2 regions of the Bradyrhizobium sp. SZCCHNRI3043 genome follow, and region 1 is predicted to be linked to the other one. Evidence: riboswitches for the same ligand, from Rfam matches in the RefSeq annotation. Region 1 holds a riboswitch; the other holds the start of a gene.

Evidence for each region. A riboswitch is a leader RNA that binds a small molecule or an ion and turns the genes downstream of it on or off. The one in region 1 is predicted to bind S-adenosylmethionine.
Region 2: another riboswitch for S-adenosylmethionine. It lies ahead of QX124_RS00210 (homoserine O-acetyltransferase); the one in region 1 lies ahead of QX124_RS17280 (O-succinylhomoserine sulfhydrylase).

Annotation. Positions count from the first base shown of each region.
Region 1 is NZ_JAUHID010000007.1:211,300-222,060, reverse strand. It holds gene argF (ornithine carbamoyltransferase) at 1-515, shown strand, start outside; gene QX124_RS17310 (endonuclease domain-containing protein) at 848-1,234, opposite strand; gene QX124_RS17305 (Hsp33 family molecular chaperone) at 1,350-2,357, shown strand; gene apaG (Co2+/Mg2+ efflux protein ApaG) at 3,259-3,651, opposite strand; gene QX124_RS17295 (OpgC domain-containing protein) at 3,975-5,315, shown strand; gene QX124_RS17290 (SGNH/GDSL hydrolase family protein) at 5,315-6,073, shown strand; gene QX124_RS17285 (SGNH/GDSL hydrolase family protein) at 6,087-7,241, shown strand; gene QX124_RS17280 (O-succinylhomoserine sulfhydrylase) at 7,318-8,526, opposite strand; SAM riboswitch at 8,603-8,682, opposite strand; gene QX124_RS17275 (2'-deoxycytidine 5'-triphosphate deaminase) at 8,795-9,901, shown strand; gene QX124_RS17270 (MATE family efflux transporter) at 10,022-10,761, shown strand, end outside.
Region 2 is NZ_JAUHID010000001.1:39,679-50,439, reverse strand. It holds gene QX124_RS00240 (BTAD domain-containing putative transcriptional regulator) at 1-484, shown strand, start outside; gene QX124_RS00235 (hypothetical protein) at 676-1,809, shown strand; gene QX124_RS00230 (hypothetical protein) at 1,923-2,153, shown strand; gene QX124_RS00225 (S8 family serine peptidase) at 2,206-4,248, shown strand; gene QX124_RS00220 (GIY-YIG nuclease family protein) at 4,918-5,253, opposite strand; gene metW (methionine biosynthesis protein MetW) at 5,315-5,980, opposite strand; gene QX124_RS00210 (homoserine O-acetyltransferase) at 5,984-7,198, opposite strand; SAM riboswitch at 7,290-7,369, opposite strand; gene QX124_RS00205 (chorismate mutase) at 7,568-8,401, shown strand; gene hisC (histidinol-phosphate transaminase) at 8,439-9,536, shown strand; gene QX124_RS00195 (prephenate/arogenate dehydrogenase family protein) at 9,533-10,468, shown strand; gene QX124_RS00190 (DUF2125 domain-containing protein) at 10,474-10,761, opposite strand, start outside.

The sequences.
Region 1 (10,761 bases):
TGATGGCCGACGTGATGACCTTCGAGGAGCATCGTGGCTCCATCGAGGGCCGCACCGTGGCCTGGACCGGCGACGACAACAACGTGCTGGCCTCCTGGGCGCATGCCGCCGAGCGCTTCAAGTTCCGGCTCAACGTCGCCACCCCGCCGCAGTTGTCGCCGGGCAAGCCGATGAAGGATTTCATCCGCGCCACCCGGGCCGACATCCATCTCGGCCACGATCCGGAGGTCGCTGTCGCCGGTGCCGACTGCGTCGTCACCGACACCTGGGTGTCGATGGGCGACAAGGATGGCGAGCACCGCCACAATTTGCTCAAGCCCTATCAGGTCAATTCCAAGCTGATGTCGCTCGCCAAGCCGGAGGCGCTGTTCATGCACTGCCTGCCGGCCCATCGCGGCGAGGAGGTCACCGACGAGGTGATCGACGGCCCGCAGTCGGTGGTCTTCGACGAAGCCGAGAACCGCCTGCACGCGCAGAAGGGCATCTTGGCCTGGTGCTTCGGCGAGCGAGCTTAGGGACTTGATAACGAGAAAGTTTGAGCTACGTATTCGGTGCACCCTCTCCCCTTGTGGGAGAGGGTGGTTTCCATGCGGAGCATGGAAACCGGGTGAGGGGTTGCCCCGGGCTCAGGCTTGAGTGTGTGGCACCAACCCCTCACCCAAGTGAGTTCGCTGCTTCCGTCGGTGTAGCCCTCTCCCACAAGGGGAGAGGGCGCATTCATCAATCCCGTGAGGGGCTGATCTTTCGATCGCGTTCGCCGGTTGATTAGTTCAAGGTTTGTTTGAATCCGCGCGGCAAGCTCGGTGCACCTTCTCCCTTGTGGTGGCATGATCGACCGGCGGCGCGGTCATACTGGGTGAAGGGTCTCTCTCGGTTCGCTCAGCTTTACGAGAATGTCCTCGAGAACGGCCGAGCGTTGAAGGAGCACCTCGTTGTTCCAGTACCTCGCAACTCTAAACCCCTCTCTTGCGAGCACTTCCTCTCTCGTCCGATCACGCACCGCGTCGGCATGCTGACTGCCATCGATCTCGATGACCAGGCGCTGCTCGAAGCAGACGAAATCGAGGATGTAGTCCCGGAACGGCACTTGTCGTCGAAACTTGAACTGCGACAGGCGGCGGTCGCGCAGCAGCCGCCACATAGCAGCTTCGGCATCAGTTGGCTCCCGACGCATTGCTTTCGCGAAGCCGCGGATGCGCTTGGCCGTTGGTCGATGATGCGGTGCTTGCGTCACCACCCCCACCCTGCGATGCGACCTAATCCTCTCCCACGAGAAGGTATACGGAGCCCGCGGTATACGCTAGTTCCATCCCCCTTCACTTTCCCCGCTTCATCCCCAAATACGCCCCATGACAACCAATTCCCCCGAAACCGACATCAACCTCGATACCAGCCGCGCGCCCTCGGCGGTGCCGGTCGACGACGCCGTGCTGCCGTTCGAGGTCGCGGCGCTCGATCTGCGCGGGCGACTGACCCGCATGGGTCCCGCGCTCGACGATATCCTCACCAAGCACGCCTATCCCGCGCCCGTGGGCAAGCTGCTCGGCGAGGCCATCGTGCTGACGACCTTGCTCGGCTCCTCGCTGAAATTCGACGGCCGCTTCATCCTGCAGACCCAGACCGACGGGCCGGTGTCATTCCTGGTGGTCGACTTCCAGGCGCCCGACCGGCTGCGCGCTTACGCACGCTATGACGAGGCGCGACTGCAAGAGCTGAAGGATTCGGCCAAGGACTCCGGCGGCCTGCTCGGCAAGGGCCATCTGGCAATGACCATCGATCAGGGCGCCGACATGAGCCGCTACCAGGGCCTCGTCGCGCTTACCGGCGGCAGTCTGGAGGAGGCCGCGCATGAATACTTCCTGCGCTCCGAGCAGATCCCGACCCGTGTGCGCCTCGCCGTCGGCGAGGAGTGGAGCGGCGGCAAGCACCGCTGGCGCGCCGGCGGCCTGCTGACGCAGTTCCTGCCCCAGGCGCCCGAGCGCCTGCGCCAGGCCGATCTGCATCCCGGCGATGCGCCCGAGGGCACCGAGCTGCATGCGGTCGAGGAAGACGAGGCCTGGATCGAGGGCCAATCGCTTGTCGCGACGGTCGAGGATATCGAGCTGATCGACCCGGCGCTGTCCGGCGAGCGGCTGCTGTATCGTCTGTTTCACGAGCGCGGCGTCCGCGTGTTCGACACCGTGCCGCTGCAGGCGCGCTGCTCCTGCTCGCGCGATGCGGTCGCCAACATGCTGAAGAGCTTCTCGCCCCAGGACCGCGCCGACATGGTGCAGGACGACAAGGTCGTCGTCACCTGCGAGTTCTGCTCCTCGGTCTATCAGTTCACGCCGCATGAAGCCGGCGTGACGGAGAATTGACTCTGTTGCGCTCGCTCCGCGCATCGTAGCGATCGTGGTCGAGCGACAGCCCTCCGTACGTCATCGCGAGCGCGTCGTCGCTTCGCTCCTCGCGATGACGCTCGATAGGCTGCGTCGCGCGGCGTCGGAGAGAATGTCGGGAGTTCGTGTGCGCCGGCGATTTCGATTAGTTCGTTGTTGAAAATCGGTTTTCTCGCTGATCGACGCCACATCCTTGCCCGTCGCGTTGATTGGTCGCAGCAACAAACAACTTGTGCCGTCGGGCAAATCACTGGCACATTTCCGCGCATCCTGTTGCCGCATGAGGGGCGTTTCGCGACCGTCACGGACCGTTGGCAGTGGGAGGCGATGGGCGTGTGTTGCCGCAGCGCAGTTCAGTCTGCGCGGACGAACGGCGATCCACGCACGGTCAAGTCGCGCGGTCCTGATATCCCGATGCTGATATCAACTCACGTTGAGGCTTCGCTTCGCGTGGGGATGGCGGCCAGAAAGCCCGGCGCGCCAGGGAGAACGCGAAGCAGCCGTTAAAACCAGTCGCGCAGGGAGGGCCGGGTCGTTCCGGCTGAACCTGTGGTACCTGCCGCCTGCATTTTTTTCTGCAGGCGGGCCGCAGGCCTCAGCCGAGGCCTGGCCTTCCCTGCGCCCTCTATTTGCAGAGGGCGGATGAATGGGCAAAGCTCGGACGCGAGGTGCGTCGCGAGAGCGATGACGTGCGGCGTGAGTACAGGATCCATCGTATTGCACGTCGTCCGCTGGCGCGTTGTCGGAAGCTTGCCGGGACGACAGCGGGCCAAACATCGGCAGGCGAGGCGAGCCGCAAGGACAAGGTGTTGAACGTCGAGAGCAGCACAAGAGACAGCGAGCGGACGACTGGGGGCAGTCGAACTGCATGCCTTCTCAGCTAATTCAACACCCGCTTGCCGTCGGGGCTGTCGAGCGAGAAGGCCGGCACGGCGATGTCGAAGTGCTCACCGCTCTCGCTCTCCATCTGGTACGAGCCGGCCATGAAGCCGGACGCGGTGGTGAGCGGGACGCCGGAGGTGTATTCGAAGCGCTCGCCTGGCGCGAGCACCGGCTGCTCGCCGACCACGCCCTCGCCGCGGACCTCCTGCTGCCGGCCGATCCCATCGGTGATGATCCAATGCCGGCTGCGCAGCCGCACCGTCTCCTCCCCGCTGTTGGTGATGACGACGGTATAGGACCAGAACCAGCGGCCATCGGCCACCGACGACTTCTCAGGCAGGAAGTTCGGTTCGACGGTCACTTCGATGTGGCGAGTCACGGCGCGATACATGGTGGCATTGTAGCGGAAACCAGCGCCGGAACCAATCGGGACGCCATCGTGCTTTCAACACAGTTCCGCATTATGGCACCAGAATCGCGGACTCTGTCGCCCGTATGCGCGATCCGTTCCTTGGGCTCGGATCGGGCGCGGCCGGCAGCACCCTGGCGGTGATCGCCCTGTCCTGCGTCGTGCGATCGCCACCAGCCGTCCGCCAAGGTCGAAAAACTGGGCACGGCCCAGCTGATAAGTCCTTCATCGCTTGCGCGAAAACTGCGCAGCCCTACATTTCCCCTGCCGGGCCTCGAGGGCTGGCAGCTTTGACGCGGTGCCTGATGACGTCGATTGTCGATCGCCTTGCCGGACCGTCCGCCCCCGCAGCCAGCGCCGCACCCGCGCCGGCCACGGAGACTGCCGCTGCGGCGAGCGCGGCTGCACCTGCGGTTGCATCTGCATCTGCCGTCGCGGCTGCGCCGGCCGTCAGCGCTGCACCCGCCATCACCGCCGTCCCTGCGATCACCTTCCCGGCGGTCGGCGAGCGCGAACTGCGGCTCGACCTGTTTCGCGGGCTGGCGCTATGGCTGATCTTCATCGACCATCTGCCGCCGAACCTGCTGACGTGGTTCACGCTCCGCAACTACGGCTTCTCCGACGCCACCGAGATCTTCATCTTCATCTCAGGCTACACGGCGGCGTTCGTCTACGGCCGGGCGATGCAGGATGCCGGTTTCATCGTCGCAACCGCGCGCATCCTGCGCCGCGTCTGGCAGATCTACGTCGCCCACGTCTTCCTGTTCACGATCTTCCTCGCCGAGATCTCCTACGTCGCGACCAGCTTCGAGAACCCGCTCTACACCGAAGAGATGGGAATCATGGATTTTCTCAAGCAGCCGGACGTGACCATCGTGCAGGCGCTGATCCTGCGCTTCCGCCCCGTCAATATGGACGTGCTGCCGCTCTACATCGTGCTGATGTTGTTCCTGCCGTTGATCCTGTGGCTGATGCGTTGGCGGCCCGACGTGACGCTAGGCCTATCCGTCATCCTCTATGCCGTGACCTGGGAGCTCGATCTCTATCTGACGGCCTATCCCAACGGCTTCTGGGCCTTCAATCCGTTCGCCTGGCAATTGCTGTTCGTGTTCGGCGCCTGGTGCGCGCTCGGCGGCGCGCGGCGCATGTCGCGCATCATCAACTCGCCGATCACGCTCGGGCTCTGCGTCGCCTATCTGGTCGCGGCCTTCTGTGTGACCCTGACCTGGTACATTCCGCAGCTCGGCCATCTGATGCCGCGCCGAATCGAGCAGTGGATGTATCCGATCGACAAGACCGACCTTGACGTGTTGCGTTTCGCTCATTTTCTCGCACTCGCAGCACTCACCGTGCACTATTTGCGCAAGGATTGGCCGCTCTTGAAGTCGCCGTGGCTGCGTCCGCTGATTGTCTGTGGGCAACACTCGCTCGAGATCTTCTGTCTCGGCGTGTTTCTGGCGTTTGCGGGCCACTTCGTCCTTGCCGAAGTGTCCGGCGGCGCCATGATGCACGCGGTGATCAGCCTTTGCGGCATCCTCATCATGTGGGGGGTGGCGTCGTTGATTTCGTGGTACAAGCGTGAGGCCGATAAGGGCGCGACGCGAAAAGGTGCGCGCAGCAACGCCGATCTGGCGGGAGGGGGCTGATGAAGTCCGTCTCGTGGTTAAGGTTTGGTATCGCAGTGCTGGCTGTTTCGCTGGCGGCCTCTGCGCGCGCGGAAGAGGCGCCGCAGAACTGCGAGGTGCCGGCCTACCTGCTGACCACCGAGAGCCCGCTTCCGAAGGTTGCAGACGCCGTCAAGAACGGCCGCACGCTGGATATTCTCGTCGTCGGAAGCAGGTCATCCTCCATTGTCAGCACCTCCGACGCCAATGCCTACCCCGCCCGTCTGCAGGCTGCGTTGAAGGACAAGCTGCCAACCGTCGCCGTCAATCTCAGCATCGAGCTGCAGCCCAAGAAGACGGCCGAGGAGGTCGCGGGCAATCTCGTTAAACTGGTGGAAGGAAAAAAGCCTAATTTGGTCATCTGGCAGACCGGCACGGTCGACGCCATGCGGTCGATCGATCCTGATGAGTTCCGGCAGGCGGTCGACGACGGTGTGGCGACGCTGCAGAAAGCGGGAGCTGACGTCGTCTTGATGAACCTGCAATACAGTCCGCGGACGGAGACATTGATCTCCGTGCCGCCCTATGTCGACAACATGCGTGTGGTGGCGCAGCACCGGGACATTCCGCTGTTCGATCGGTTTGCCATCATGCGGCAATGGAACGAGCAGGGCGATTTCGACCTGTTCAATCCGACGCACGGAGTCGAGCTGGCCAAGCAGGTTCATGACTGCCTCGGCCGGGCGCTGTCGAAGTTCATCATCGACGCGGCGCATATCGGGCCGGCGCAGCAGAACTAGGGTTATGTCGTTCATGACGTCGAATGAGTGTCACCGCGTCTCCGGGACATGGGAGAAGCTTTCGGCCGTTGCGGTCATTGCCATCGCCCTCGCGCTGAGCCCGCAGAAGCTACGGGCGCAGAGCGCAGCGCCGGCTGCGCCCGCCGCGCTTTCCGATGTGGAGAGCTCCGATCCAAAGGCTCCGCTGATCAGCGGGCGACCGAGCATCGGTCACGTCACGGTGGCGCAGGCGAGCGATCAGGTGCCCGGGCCGATCGCCGTGGCGCGCCCGGCGGCCACAACCTCGCCGCCTGCGGCGACGACCGCGCCGGCCATGACCGATGCACAGCCGCCGGCTGCAGCCGGGCAGGCCGTCGTGGCGGCGCCGCCGTCGCGCAGCATCACCGAGCGGGCGATCGACAAGGTCAAGCAGGTCGCGAAGTCGGCCACCGACATCTTCAACCGCGTGCCGTGCCTGACGCCGAAGGGCGTCGCCAAGAAGAATTTCATTTCGCTGCCGCACGTCGCCAACAAGCTCGCCTCCGGCCTGCCGGTCGTCATCGTCGCCTTCGGCTCGTCGTCGACGCAGGGCTATGGCGCGAGCGCGCCGGACTACACCTATCCGAATCGGCTCGCCGCGCAGCTGCGCCGGCAATATCCGATGGTCGACATCAGCGTCATCAATGCCGGCGTCGGCGGCGAGGATGCGCCGGAGATGATGAAGCGGCTGGAGACGTCGGTAATCGACCGGCATCCGGATCTCGTGATCTGGCAGGTCGGCACCAATGCGGTGCTGCGCGATCTCGATCCCGCCGAGACCGCCAAGCTGGTCGATGACGGCGTCGCCAAGATCCAGGCGGCGGCCTCCGATGTCGTGCTGGTCGACCTGCAATATTCGCCGCGCGTCAACGAGCGCTCGGAGAACGCCAGCCGCATGAACAAGCTGCTCGGGCGTATCGCCGAGCTGCATCACGCCGGCATCTTCCCGCGTTTCGAGGTGATGCGCGACTGGCACGAGCGGCAGGCGATCCCGATCAACGAGTTCGTGATCTCGGACGGTCTGCACATGAGCGATTGGGGCTACGCCTGCTTCGCCCAGCTGCTCGGCGACGACATCATCCGCTCGGTCGGCCAGGTCAAGCTCGGCATCAACACGCCGGCCAATGTGCTGACCTATCGGCCGATGTGACGAGGGCGAGTAGGGAATAGCGAGTAGCGAATAGGGAATGAGATCATTCTATTCGCTACTCTCTATTCGCCATTCGCTACGCCGCCGCCAAGGCTGCGTCGAGATCCTCGATCAGATCGTCGGCATGCTCGAGCCCGGCGGAGAAGCGGATGAAGCCCTCGCTGATGCCGAGCTCGGCGCGTGCCTCCGGCGTCAGCCGCTGATGCGTCGTCGTCGCCGGATGCGTGACCAGCGTCTTGGCGTCGCCGAGATTGTTGGAGATGCGCGCGAGCTTCAAGCCGTTGAGCGTGCGGAAGGCGCCGGCCTTGCCGCCCTTCACCTCGAAGCCGACCAGCGTCGAGCCGGCGCGCATCTGCTTGCGCACGGTCGCCGCCTGCGGATGGTCCTCGCGACCGGGATAGATCAGCCGCGAGATCTTCGGATGCGCCGCGAGAAAGTCGGCCACCTTCGCCGCCGTCTCGGTCTGCGCGCGCACGCGCACCGCCAAGGTCTCCAGGCCCTTGAGCAGGACCCAGGCGTTGAACGGCGAGATCGACGGACCGGTCTGGCGCATGAAATTGTGGATGTGCTCGGCGATGAACGCCTCCGACGACAGGATCACGCCGCCGAGGCAGCGGCCCTGGCCATCGATGTGCTTGGTCGCGGAGTACACCACGACGTCGGCGCCGAGCGCGAGCGGGCTCTGCCAGATCGGGGTCGCGAACACGTTGTCGACGATCAGCCGCGCGCCATGGGCGTGCGCGATCGCGGCGATCGCGGGAATGTCCATCACGTCGAGCGTCGGATTGGTCGGGCTCTCCAGGAAGAACGACTTGGTGTTCGGCCTGACCGCCTTCTGCCATTGCTCGAGGTCGAGCCCATCGACCAGGGTCGATTCGATGCCGTAGCGCGGCAAGAGATCTTCGACGACGTAGCGGCACGAGCCGAACAGCGCCTTGGCGGCGACGACGTGATCGCCGGCACGGAGGGGAGCGAGGATCGCCGTGGTGACTGCGGCCATGCCGGTTGCGGCCGAGCGGCAGGCCTCGGCGCCCTCGAGCTCGATCATGCGGCGCTCGAACATCGCCGTGGTCGGGTTGGAGAAGCGCGAATAGATGAAGCCGGGATCCTCGCCCTTGAAGCGCGCCTCGCACTCCTCGGCGGTGGCGTAGACGAAGCCTTGCGTCAGATAGAGCGCCTCGGCGGTCTCGCCGAATTCGGAACGCAAGGTGCCGGAATGCACCAGACGGGTTTCAGGACGATAGCGGGCGAACGACGCCGGGGCCTTCGCGGGGGACTTCGACATGTGACCTCCATCGTGACCACCGCCTCCAGCGATGGGCACAAAAAAACCGGCCTGGGAAAACTCCTCACGGCCGGGATCACAATCGTCCCCGGCCTGTTTAGCGACTTATTTAACGTGGCTGCAAGCCGGCCGGCTCAAATCACCACGGGATAAGTCGTGCTCATAGTCGCAACCGGCCTTTCCGTCAAGCCAGCCATCGGATAACCGGTAAAAAGACCCTATATAGGCTCGATAAGCCGCCGTTCCGGCGCCTGCAAAGGATCAGGTCTTGCCGTTTTCGCTCAGCCCCGACGCCCACGGCATCCTCCCCGATCGCATGATCGTGGCGATGGCGGAGGCTGGCCTGATCATCCCCGCATACGATTTTGTCGAAAGCCAGATCCAGCCGGCGAGCCTGGACCTGCGGCTCGGCGACATCGCCTATCGCGTGCGGGCAAGCTTTCTGCCCGGGCCGGGCGCGACGGTCGCCGAGCGTATCGACGAGTTGAAGCTGCACGAATTCGCGCTCGCCGACGGCGCAGTGCTGGAGACCAACTGCGTCTACATCGTGCCGCTCTTGGAGAGTCTCGCGCTGCCGAAGGACATCGTCGCGGCCGCCAATCCGAAGAGCTCGACCGGGCGGCTCGACGTGTTCACCCGCGTGATCGCCGACGGCACGCGACGATTCGACATGATCGGAGCCGGCTATCACGGTCCGCTCTACGCCGAGATCAGCCCGAAGACGTTTCCCGTTTTGCTGCGCGAAGGCTCGCGCCTGTCCCAGGTCCGCTTCCGCTACCGCGACGCGGTTCTGTCGGAGGACGAACTGATCGCGCTGCATCAGGCCGAGCGGCTGGTGGATCGCGATGATGCGGATCTCGTCGGCGGCGTCGCTCTTTCCGTCGACCTGTCCGGCAGCAATGCCAACGGCTATGTGGGCTATCGCGCCAAGCGCCATACCGGCGTCGTCGACGTCGACCGCCGCGCCGGCTATGCCGTGGAGGAGTTCTGGGAGCCGATCAAGGCGCGCCCCGACGGCAGCCTCATTCTCGATCCCGGCGAGTTCTACATCCTGGCTTCGAAGGAGGCCGTGCAGGTGCCGCCGGACTACGCCGCCGAGATGGTGCCGTTCGATCCGCTCGTGGGCGAATTCCGTGTCCACTATGCCGGCTTCTTCGATCCCGGCTTCGGCTATGCCGGCGCCGGCGGGCAGGGCTCGCGCGCGGTGCTTGAGGTGCGCTCGCGCGAGGTGCCGTTCATCCTCGAGCACGGTCAGATCGTCGGCCGCCTCGTCTATGAGAAGATGCTGGCCCGGCCGAACGCGATGTATGGCAGCCGCATCGGCTCCAACTACCAGGCCCAGGGCCTGAAGCTCTCCAAGCACTTCCGCCTCTAGGCCCGGCTGCGCGCTGACCGCGCACCCCCAATGCGCCCGCTGCACGGGGCGCGGCCCGGCGGTGTGCTAGGAGGAACGACAAAGGTCCCGCCAGATGGCGCGGCCAAACGGGGAGCGAGCATGTCCGAGATCGGCTTGGCCGACAGTCCGGTCGGCGAGGGGCGTACGTTGCCGCCCATCGCGAAGCCGGTTCGGAATGCGCTCGTCGACGGACCCATTCTGCGCACCCTGCTGTCGCTGGCCTGGCCGAACATCATCGCGAACTCGGCCGGCACCTGCGTCGTCATCGCGGAGACCTCCTATATCGGCCGGCTCGGTATCGAGGCGCTGGCGGCGATGGCACTGGTGTTCCCGCTGGTGATCCTGACCATGACGATGTCCGGCGGCGCCATGGGCGGCGGCGTGGCCTCGGCGATCGCGCGGGCGCTCGGCGCCGGCGACACCGAACGGGCCTCGACCCTCGCCACGCACGCGCTGCTGATTGCGCTGTTGTTCGGCGCGACCTTCATGGTCGGCATGCTGGTGTTCGGTCCCGCTTTGCTGGAGGTGCTCGGCGGCCGCGGCGCGGTGCTGAGCCATGCCACGGCCTATCTGCAGATCTTCTTCGGCGGCGCCATCCTGCCCTGGCTGATGAACTCGATGGCCGGCATCCTGCGCGGCACCGGCAACATGAAGCTGCCGTCGTTCATGATCCTCAGTTCGGCGCTGCTGCAGATCGTATTGGGCGGCACGCTCAGCCTGGTCCTCGGGCTCGGCATGCGCGGCGTCGCCGCCGGCGCGCTGCTGGCGTTCTGCGTCAGCATCTCGGTGATGGGCTGGTATCTGTTCTCCGGCCGCGCGCGCGTCCGGCCGAAGCTGCG
Region 2 (10,761 bases), on a different contig from region 1:
CATTTCGGCGGAACGGGACGACATCCGCATCCATCCGAACGCCGTTAGCACCGACGTGCAGGAGTTCGAGCTGCTGCTGCAGCTCGGCGATCTGGAAACCATGGCGCGCGCCGCCGCGCTGTTCCGAGGCGAGTTGCTCGACGGCATCAGCTCGACGTCCTGCGCGTTCGAGGCATGGCTCTCCGCCGAGCGTCAACGACTGAAGACGCGAGCGATACGGGCCATCGCGGGCCTGCTGGACGTCGGCGGCCCGGAACATGTGGAGATCGCCAAGACCTTCTCGTTGCGCGTGCTGGCCGCCGATCCGCTGCAGGAGGACGTCCACCGCACCCTGATGCGCTGCTACGCACAGCAGGGTCGCCGCGCCGACGCCCTGCGTCAATATGACTTCTGCCGCACCGTCCTGCGCAAGCAGGTCGGTGCCACACCGGAGAGCGAAACCGAAACCCTGCAACGCGAAATCAGGCGCATGCTTCGCGTCTGACGATCCGCGCGACCCTTGCTCCATGCGTGCCTCACATGATCGATTTTGACGGCACTTTCACGCCCCGCTTGACACTTGCATCACGGCCACACGCGCAACATCGCCCTCGATCGACGTCGCGCAGCAACTACTCCTGATGAGGTCAAGCGGCGCGTCGCTCAGAGGTCAGATAACGAGCGAGGAGGCTCAACATGAGTGGCATGCAGCAATCGACTGAGGACTTTGGTCAACTGAATCCCGAAGGGATCTTCGGCTCCGTTCTCGGCAGGTTCGCCGGACAAGCGATCGGACGCCTGATCGGCGGCAAGACCGGCCGGGACTTCGGCGGCGCCATCGGCGGAATCGCGGGCGGGTTCGCGCCGTTCTCCGTCGGCCCCGGCACCGAGCAGCCGTCGGAGATGGAGTTGCAGGGCTTCTGGAGCGTGCTCAAGAAGATCGGACAGGGTGTCCAGACCGGCCTCAATGTCGGCCACAACCTCGGCATCTTCAGCACCGATCCGCAGGCCGCCGCCGCGGCGCAGCCGACCGACATGGAGCTGCAGGGCTTCTGGAGCGTGCTCAAGAAGATCGGACAGGGCGCCCAGACCGGCCTCAATGTCGGCCACAACCTCGGCATCTTCAGCACCGGTCCGCAAGCCGCTGCGGCGGCGCAGCCGACCGACATGGAGCTGCAGGGCTTCTGGAGCGTGCTCAAGAAGATCGGTCAGGGCGTCCAGACCGGCATCAATGTCGGCCACAACCTCGGCATCTTCAGCACCGGTCCGCAAGCCGCCACCGCCGCGGCGCAGCCGACCGACATGGAACTGCAGGGCTTCTGGAGCGTGCTCAAGAAGATCGGTCAGGGCGTCCAGACCGGCCTCGATGTCGGCCACAACCTCGGCATCTTCAGCACCGGTCCGCAAGCCGCTGCGGCGGCGCAGCCGACCGACATGGAGCTGCAGAGCTTCTGGAGCGTGCTCAAGAAGATCGGCCAGGGCGTCCAGACCGGCCTCGACGTCGGGCACAATCTCGGCATCTTCAGCGCCGGCCAGCCGGGCCAGCAGGCGGCGGCCGCGCAGCCCACCGACATGGAGCTGCAGAGCTTCTGGAGCGTGCTCAAGAAGATCGGACAGGGCGTCCAGACCGGCCTCGACGTCGGCCACAACCTCGGCATCTTCAGCGCCGGCCAGCCGGGCCAGCAGGCCGCGGCGCAGCCGACCGACATGGAGCTGCAGGGCTTCTGGAGCGTGCTCAAGAAGATCGGACAGGGCGCGCAGACCGGCCTCAACATCGGGCACACGCTCGGCATCTTCAGCACCGGCCAGCCCGCCGGCACGATGCACTAGGACGACCGATTGGAAGCAACGACCCGCGACATCGCAACGCGGGTCCAAGAGAGTGAAGCGGTGGGCGCACGAAAAGTCCGCCCACCGCCGACCTGACATGGAGGGAACGACGCATGGCGGATCCGAACTCAGAACAGGAATTCATCGTGCAAGGCGAGCCGGTCAAGTCCGGCCAGCTCGCTGATCACTTGAGCCGCGAGCCCAGCGTGAAACGCGTCGGTCAGGTCGCACCCGACGTCGTCATCCTGTCGATGACGAAGAGCCAGGCCGATCGCCTCCGATCGACTTTCAGCACGATCGTGGTGGAGCCGAACGCTCCGCTGAAACCCTTTGGCGCCGGCTGACTTCAGCAGCGCCTCCCGACGATGTCACGAGCGAGGATGAAGGAGCCCGCAAATGGCCGCACGAAGCAAGCCTGAAATCTCGGATCAGAAGGATGCGGCCGGCACGGCCGTCAACGGCACCGGAGCACAACCCGGAGCGGCGCAGCCGTCAGCCGAGGCCGCTGCCGCACCGCAGGCCGCAGCACGGGTGACCGCCGCATCAGCCCCAGCCGCACAAGGGACCAGCCGCAGCGACGGCGGCACGGCGGCGCCAGCAACGGGTCAACCCGGCGCAACGATCTCGCAACGGCGGGCGCAGTACATCCTGGCACCGCGCCAGCAGATGGGGCTTGGGACCTTCAGCGCCGACTTCATCGTCCAGCAACTGACAAACAGCCCCGACATCGACGTGGTGAAGACAATTCAGCCGCCGCGCCTGCTCGGATTTCAGAGCACCGACCCGGGACAAGCACCGCTCGGCCCGATGGTGCTGGCCCGCATGGCGCCCGACAAGGCCGAATTGCTGAAGGCCCAGGCCGGAGCACGGCTCGCGGTCGAGCGCGATGCGCCGCTCACCTACATGCTCGATCCGACCGTCCCCCAGGTGCCGGCGCCGCACCAGCTTCCCAATCCCGGCGTTCTCATTCCCTTGGCCGACGGGTTCTCGACGACGATCGAAGTGGTCGGCGAGAGCGGCCCGCTGCCGGAGGTGGAAGTGTACGTGTTCGGCAGCGTGTGGCCGGTTCAGGGCGTCACCGACGCCAGCGGCCGCGTCACGCTCAAGATTCAGGGCGAGACGCCCGACACCATCCGCTCGATCCTGATCAAGCCGCGGGTCGATTACTGGACCTTCTGGCTCGATCGTCCGCAACTAACCCCCGACAGCGTGAACCGCATCGCCGCGAAGACGCTCGGCGCCTATCTGCGCGGATTTCCCGGCCAGCAATTGCTGGGTTGGGGCCAGCGCGCGATGGGCCTCGATCGCCTGCCCCTCGCCTATAACGGCGCGGGAGTGAAGATTGCGGTGATCGATTCCGGCGCCGCGCCGACGCATCGCAATCTGCACGGCGTCACGATCGGCAAGAGCATCGTCGGCAATGATCCCGCGAGTTGGACCGTCGATACCATCGGTCACGGCTCGCATTGCGCCGGGATCATCGCCGGCGGACCGATCGGCTCCGGCGGCGGCATTCGCGGCTTCGCTCCGGCGGCCGAAATCCATGTCTGCCGGATCTTCCCGGGCGGCCGGTTCAGCGATCTCGTCTCGGCGCTCGACTACTGCATGGAGAATGGCATCGACGTCGCCAACATGAGTCTGGGCGGCGGCGAGCCGTCGCAGATCATCGAGGAGCGGATCTTGCGGGCCAAGCAGATGGGCCTCGCCTGTATCGTCGCCGCGGGAAACTCGTCGGGGCCGGTCCAGTTTCCGGGCTCGACGCCGCATTGCCTGGCGGTCGCCGCGATGGGCAAATGGGGCGAGTTTCCCGAGGACAGCTTCCACGCCCAGCAGGGATTGGACGGCTTCCGGAGCGCCGACGGATATTTTCCGGCGAAGTTCAGTTGCTTCGGGCCGGAGATCGACGTCTGCGCGCCGGGCGTCGGCATCGTGTCCTCGCTGCCGACGGATGGCTTCGGGGCCTGGGACGGCACCTCGATGGCCACGCCGCACGTCACCGGTCTCGCCGCGCTCGTGCTGGCGCATCATCCCGACTTCAAGGGCCAGTTCGCGACACGCGACGCGCGGCGTGTGGAGCGGCTGTTCCAGATCCTGAAGGAGACATCGACGCCGCTGCAGTTCGGCGATCCCAACCGTTCGGGTGCCGGACTGCCGAACGCGATGCGCGCACTCGGCCTGGAAGCGGGCGTGGCCTCCGCGCCCACGGCCGATCCCTCGCTCGACGTTCTCCGTCGCCTGCTCGGACTGGCGCGCGGCGAGGCGCAGAGCGGCGCGACGTCTCCGACGCTGGTGCCGCAGGCGCCCAATGGCAAGCTCAACGGAGCCGGTTCGGTTGCCAGGGGCCCGGCAACGACGACCAGCGAGTGGTCCAGCCCGGCGGTCGGTGATCCCAGTCCGGCGCAGATCCGCGACATCATGCACAAGGTCGGCTTGCTGTAGATCACGGGGCAAGCCGTAGGAACGGCATCAGACGTTGCACGACGGGCAGTTTGCGCATGAGCCTCATGCACGGACTGCCCGTCGTGTTAGTTTGTCGCACGATCGCGGCTTGCGTCGTCGGCCAAATCAAGCGCAGATTTCCGCCCGTCCCGCCTCACTGCAAGAGGGGCGTATCGCGGTCGTCACGAACGCTGAGGTGGGATGCGGTGGGCGTGTCGGATTGCGCGTGGGGCTTCCTCGCGCGGACGAGCAATTCCGGCACGCACGGTCAAGTCGCGCGGTCCTGATACCCCGATGCTGGTATCCAGCGCGATGCGCGCAAGCGCATTGCGCGACACGGTGGCCAAAAAGCCCGGCGCACCGAGGAGAATGCGAAGCAGCCGTTCAACCATCGCGCAGGGAAGGCCGGGTGTTCCGGCTCGTACCTGTGGTTCCTGCCGCCTGCATTTTTTCCGCAGGCGGGCCATGGGTGCGGCCAGCATCCGGCCTTCCCTGCGCCTCTTCGCTATCGGAGGCGATGCATGACGCATAGCTCGGGCGCAGATGCGCCGCGGGGATGCGCAGCCTTGTCTCAACCGCCATCGGCTCTTTGAAAAGTGAAATCCCGCCACCCCAAGCTCGTCATGGCCGGGCTTGTCCCGGCCATCCACGTCCGTCCTCGTGCGCGCCTCAAGCTGTGATCCTATCGTAGAGATCATCCCAGTCGGGATTGCTCGCAAGGATCAGTCCAACCTTCCAGGCGCGCGACCAATGCTTGATGTTGTGCTCCCGTTGGATCGCGCTCTGAATGTCGTCGAAGACTTTAAAGTACACCAATCGCTTCAAGCGATACCGCCTGGTGAAGCCATCAACCAAGCCGGATCGATGCTGAAAGACACGGCGCACGAGATCGCTGGTCACGCCGACATAGAGCGCACCGTTGGGACGATTAGTCATGAAGTACACGTAGCCGCCCGCCATCTCGCCATACTGCAAGACGTGGATGGCCGGGACAAGCCCGGCCATGACGGCGGAGAGAGCGGGCCGCAAACTTGAACGAGGCGCCCAGCGAATGTCGCCCCTGCCCCTACCGCCCCTTCTCCGCGCGGCTCAGCAGGAACACCCCCTGCTCGCCGAACATGTTCCAGAACCACCAGGGCATGGCGACGCGCAAGGGACGGCCGTAACTATCAAGTGCGACGGCGCGCTCCATCTTGACGCCGATCTCGTCGCAGAGCTGCACGAAGTCCTTGATGGTGCAGAAATGGATGTTCGGCGTGTCGTACCAGGTGAAAGGCAGATTGTCGGTGCGCGGCATGTGGCCGCCGACCAGCAGCTGCAGCCGCAGCCGCCAGAAGCCGAAATTCGGGAAGGTGACGATGGCACGGCGGCCGATGCGCAGGAGATTTTCCAGCACCGTCTTGGGCCGCCGCGTCGCTTGCAAGGTCTGCGACAGGACCACGTAGTCGAACGCATCGTCGGGATAATCGACGAGATCGGTGTCAGCATCGCCCTGCACCACCGCGAGGCCCTTGGCGACACAATGGTTGACGCCCTCGCGCGACAGCTCGATGCCGCGGCCGTCGATGCCGCGGCTCTCGAGCAGCTGCAGCAGGTCACCGTCGCCGCAGCCGATGTCGAGCACCTTGGAGCCGCTCTCGACCATGCCGGCGATCAGGAGATGATCGGGCCGATAGGCCAGCACCTCGCCGCCGGAGAATCCGTTCAGCGGCAGCACACCCTGCATGCTCATGTCTCAGCCTCCCGTCGCGACCTTGAGGCCGCGCGCCTTGCCGGCGGAATCGAGAAAAGCGCTGGCGATCTCGAAGAACTCGGGGACGTCGAGCAGGAACGCGTCGTGCCCCCTGTCGGTCTCGATCTCGGCAAACGACACGCGCGCGCTGGACGCGTTGAGCGCATGAACCAGCGCCCGCGATTCCGAAGTCGGAAACAGCCAGTCGCTGGTGAAGGACACCACGCAGAAGCGGGTCTTGATGCCGCGGAACGCCGCCGCCAGCACGCCATCGTGGTCGCCGGCGATGTCGAAATAGTCCATCGCGCGCGTCAAATAGAGATAGGAGTTGGCATCGAAGCGCTCGACGAAGGACGAGCCCTGATAGCGCAGATAGCTCTCGACCTGGAAATCGGCGTCGAACGAGAACGTCGGCAACTCGCGGTCCTGCATGCGGCGGCCGAACTTGCGATGCAGCGCCGCGTCCGACAGATAGGTGATATGCGCGGCCATCCGTGCCACCGCGAGACCGCGATGCGGATGAACGCCCTTGTCGCCGTAGCGGCCGTGGTCCCAGTCGGGATCGGCCATGACGGCCTGGCGGCCGAGCTCGTGGAAGGCGATGTTCTGCGCCGAGTGCCGCGTGGCACAGGCGATCGCGAGCGTGGCGAACACGCGGTGCGGATAGGCCACCGTCCATTGCAGCGCCTGCATGCCGCCCATCGATCCGCCGACCACGGCGAACAAGGTGTCGATGCCGAGATGGTCGATCAGCATCGCCTGCGCCCGCACCATGTCGGGGATGGTGATGATCGGAAAATTGAGCCCCCAAACCTTGCCGGTCGCCGGGTTCAGCGACGCCGGCCCGGTCGAGCCCATGCAGCCGCCGATCACGTTCGAGCAGATGATGAAATAGCGGCTGGGATCGAGCGGACGGCCGGGGCCGACCAGCGTCTCCCACCAGCCCGGCTTGCCGGTGACCGGATGACGGTTGGCGACGTGCTGGTCGCCGGTCAGCGCGTGGCAGACCAGGACCGCGTTCGATCTGTCGGCGTTGAGCTCGCCATAGGTCTGGTAGGCGATCTGGAACGGCGACAGGTCGACGCCGCAATCGAGCCTGAGCGGCTTGTCGGCACCGAACTGCGCGACCAGCGAGCTCGGATGATCGACCTCGTGCGAGCGCTCTTCGGGCGCAATCGTGCGCAGCGCGGAGGTGGGTTTCGGCGTCAGGCCTGTCATGTCTCTCACCCCGGCCATCCGGCAAGGGCTCCCGAACCACGTGACACATCAGGCCATGAAAAACCCGGCCTGAACTGGGGTTCGGCCGGGATCGATAACGTCCCCGGCCTGTTTAGCGAGTTTTTTAACGTGGCTGCAAGCCGGCCGGCTCAAATGACCACGGAACAGGCAGAAACTAGTCCCGCGGGCGCTCCTCGTCAAGGCAAGCTCGGGTTGACCGCCGATCGGGCGCCCCATGGCTGCAGGTCAGCCAAGCCTAGGCCGCACGAGGTAAACTTGCTGTTGCGCACGTCCCCCGCATCGGAGAGAACGGCATCCGTTCCAGTCCGCCGCGCGTTGACCCGCGGCCTGCGAAGAGTGACCCTGCCCATGTCGACCCCGCCGCCAGCCCCTCCCTCGCTCGCCGATTTGCGCAAGGAGATCGACGCGATCGACGAGCAGGTCCATCAGCTCCTGATGAACAGGGCCGACATCATCGACCGGCTGATCAAGGTCAAGAAGACCCAGGAGGTCGGCTCGGCGTTCCGCCCGGCGCGAGAGGCCGACATGATGCGGCGCCTGGTGCAGCGCCATCGCGGCATCCTGCCGCTCGACACCGTCGAGGGCATCTGGCGCGTGATCGTCTCGACGTTCACTTACGTGCAGGCGCCGTTCTCGGTTCACGCCGACGTGTCGGTCGGCGAATCCGCGATGCGCGATTCCGCCAGGTTCCATTTCGGCTTCGTGGTGCCTTATGTCGCCCATTTCAGCGCCCAGGCCGCCGTCGAAGCCGTGGCGCGCTCGAAGGGCGATCTCGCGCTGGTGTCGACGACCTCGGGGCATACGCCGTGGTGGATCACGCTGGAGCCCGCGGGCGCGCCGAAGATCATCGCGCGGATGCCGTTCATCGAGCGGGCCGACCATCCGGCGGCGCTGCCGGTGTTCGCGATCTCGCGCGTCGCGGACGACGCGCTGGTGCTGGAGGTCGAGACCTGGAGCATCCGCGTCTCCGGCTGGAATGCGCAGGTGTCCCGCGCGCTGTCGCCGCTCGCCGACGTCATCGCGGTGCCCGATACCGCCTTCGACGGCGCCGCGCTGTTGGTGTCGATCGAGTCGCCGTCGAACCTCGACAAGATCAAGGCTGCCCTGATCGCGGCGGGCGCCTCGGTGCGCTCGACGGCCCTCGTCGGCGGCCATGCGAAACGCTATACGGTTCCCAGCTGAGACGCCCCGCGCCAGTGATGATTTTCCGGAGTTGACGATGAACCGCCCCGTGCCGAATCCCGGCATCCTCGACATTGCGCCCTACACGCCGGGCAAGAGCCCGAAGCCCGAGCCGGGCCGCAAGGTGTTCAAGCTGTCGGCGAACGAGACTCCGTTCGGTCCTTCACCCAAGGCGATCGACGCCTTCAAGAGCGCGGCCACGCATCTGGAGGATTATCCGGAAGGCACCTCGCGGGTGCTGCGCGAGGCGATCGGCCGCACCTATGGCCTCGATCCCGGCCGCATCGTCTGCGGCGCCGGCTCCGACGAGATCCTGAATCTGCTGGCACACACCTTTCTCGGGCAAGGCGACGAGGCGATCTCCACCGCGCACGGCTTCCTGGTCTATCCGATCGCGACCATGGCCTGCGGCGCCAAGAACGTGGTTGTCGCGGAGACGGAGTATCGCACCGACGTCGACGCGATCCTGGCCGCGGTGACGCCGCGCACCAAGCTCGTGTGGCTCGCCAATCCGAACAACCCGACCGGCACCTACATCCCGTTCGACGAGGTCAAGCGGCTGCGCGCCGGCCTTCCCTCGCATGTCGTGCTGGTGCTCGACGCCGCCTATGCCGACTACGTCTCGCGCAACGATTATGAGTTCGGGATCGAGCTGGTCGCCACGACCGAGAACACCGTCGTCACCCACACCTTTTCCAAGATCCACGGCCTCGCGGCGCTCCGCGTCGGCTGGATGTTCGGCCCGGCGCACATCGTCGATGCCATCAACCGCATCCGCGGGCCGTTCAACGTCTCCTCGCCCGCGATGCTCGCTGCGGTCGCCGCGATCGAGGACACCGCGCATCAGCAGATGTCGAAGGCACACACCGAGACCTGGCGCAACTGGCTCACTGAGGAGATCGGCAAGCTCGGGCTGAAAGTGACGCCGAGCGTCACCAACTTCATCCTGATCCACTTCCCGACCGACAAGGGCCGCACCGCGGTCGAGGCCGACGAATTCCTGACACGGCGCGGCCTTGTGCTGCGCGCGCTCGCCAACTACAAGCTGCCGAATGCGCTGCGCATGACGATCGGCACCGAGGAGGCCAATCGTCTGGTCGTCGAGGCTCTCAGCGAATTCATGAGGGCGAAGTGAGCGTCGCGGGACGGTTCGAACGCATCGCGCTGATCGGCTTCGGCCTGATCGGCGGCTCGATCGCGCGCGCGGCGCGGCTGCAAGGCATGGCCGGCGAAATCGTCACCACGGCGCGTTCGGACAAGACCCGCGCCCGCGTGACCGAGCTCGGCATCGTCGACCGCGTCGTTGCGAGCAATGCGGAGGCGGTCAAGGATGCCGACCTCGTCATCCTCTGCATTCCCGTCGGCGCGTGCGGTCCCGTGGCCGAAGAGATCGCGCCGCATCTGAAGCCCGGCGCCATCGTCTCCGACGTCGGCTCCGTGAAGGGCGCCATCGTTCGCGACATGGCGCCGCACCTGCCGGCGCATGTTCATTTCGTACCGGCCCATCCGGTCGCCGGCACCGAGAATTCGGGACCGGACTCCGGCTTCGCCGAGCTGTTCATCAACCGCTGGTGCATCCTGACGCCACCCGACGGTGTAGATGCCGGCGCGATCGATCGTCTCCGTGCGTTCTGGGCCGCGCTTGGCGCCAAGGTCGAGATCATGACGCCGGATCATCATGACCGCGTGCTCGCGATCACCAGCCACCTGCCGCATCTGATCGCCTACACCATCGTCGGCACCGCCGACGAGCTGGCGCAGGTCACGGAGTCCGAGGTGATCAAGTTCTCCGCCGGCGGCTTTCGCGATTTCACCCGCATCGCCGCCTCCGACCCGACGATGTGGCGCGACATCTTCCTGAGCAACAAGGATGCCGTGCTCGACATGCTCGGCACCTTCACCGAGGACCTCTCCAAGCTGACGCGGGCGATCCGCCGCGGCGACGGCGATGCGCTGTTCGATCACTTCACCCGCACCCGTGCGATCCGCCGCGGCATCGTCGATATCGGCCAGGATTCGGCGGCGCCGGACTTCGGCCGACCGCTGCCGCAGTTGAAGAAGCCCTGAAGGCTTCAGAACAGCGGCGGGACGCGGGCGACCTTGAACGGACCGAGCACCACGACGCCATCGGCGAAGCGCAACGGGAAGGTCCGCGCCTTGCGCCCTTCGAGGGTGGCCTCCTTGCCGAGCGCATTGATGCCGAGCGCGACGCCGACATTGGCGTTCTGCTTGACAACCTTGCCGAGGCCGGGAATCGCGCGGTCGAGCGCACCGAGCAGGTTGTTGACGTCCTGCGACTTCACACCGGGCGCCACACGATCGAGCGTCCCCTGCGGCACGCCGTTTTCGAGCATCTTGTC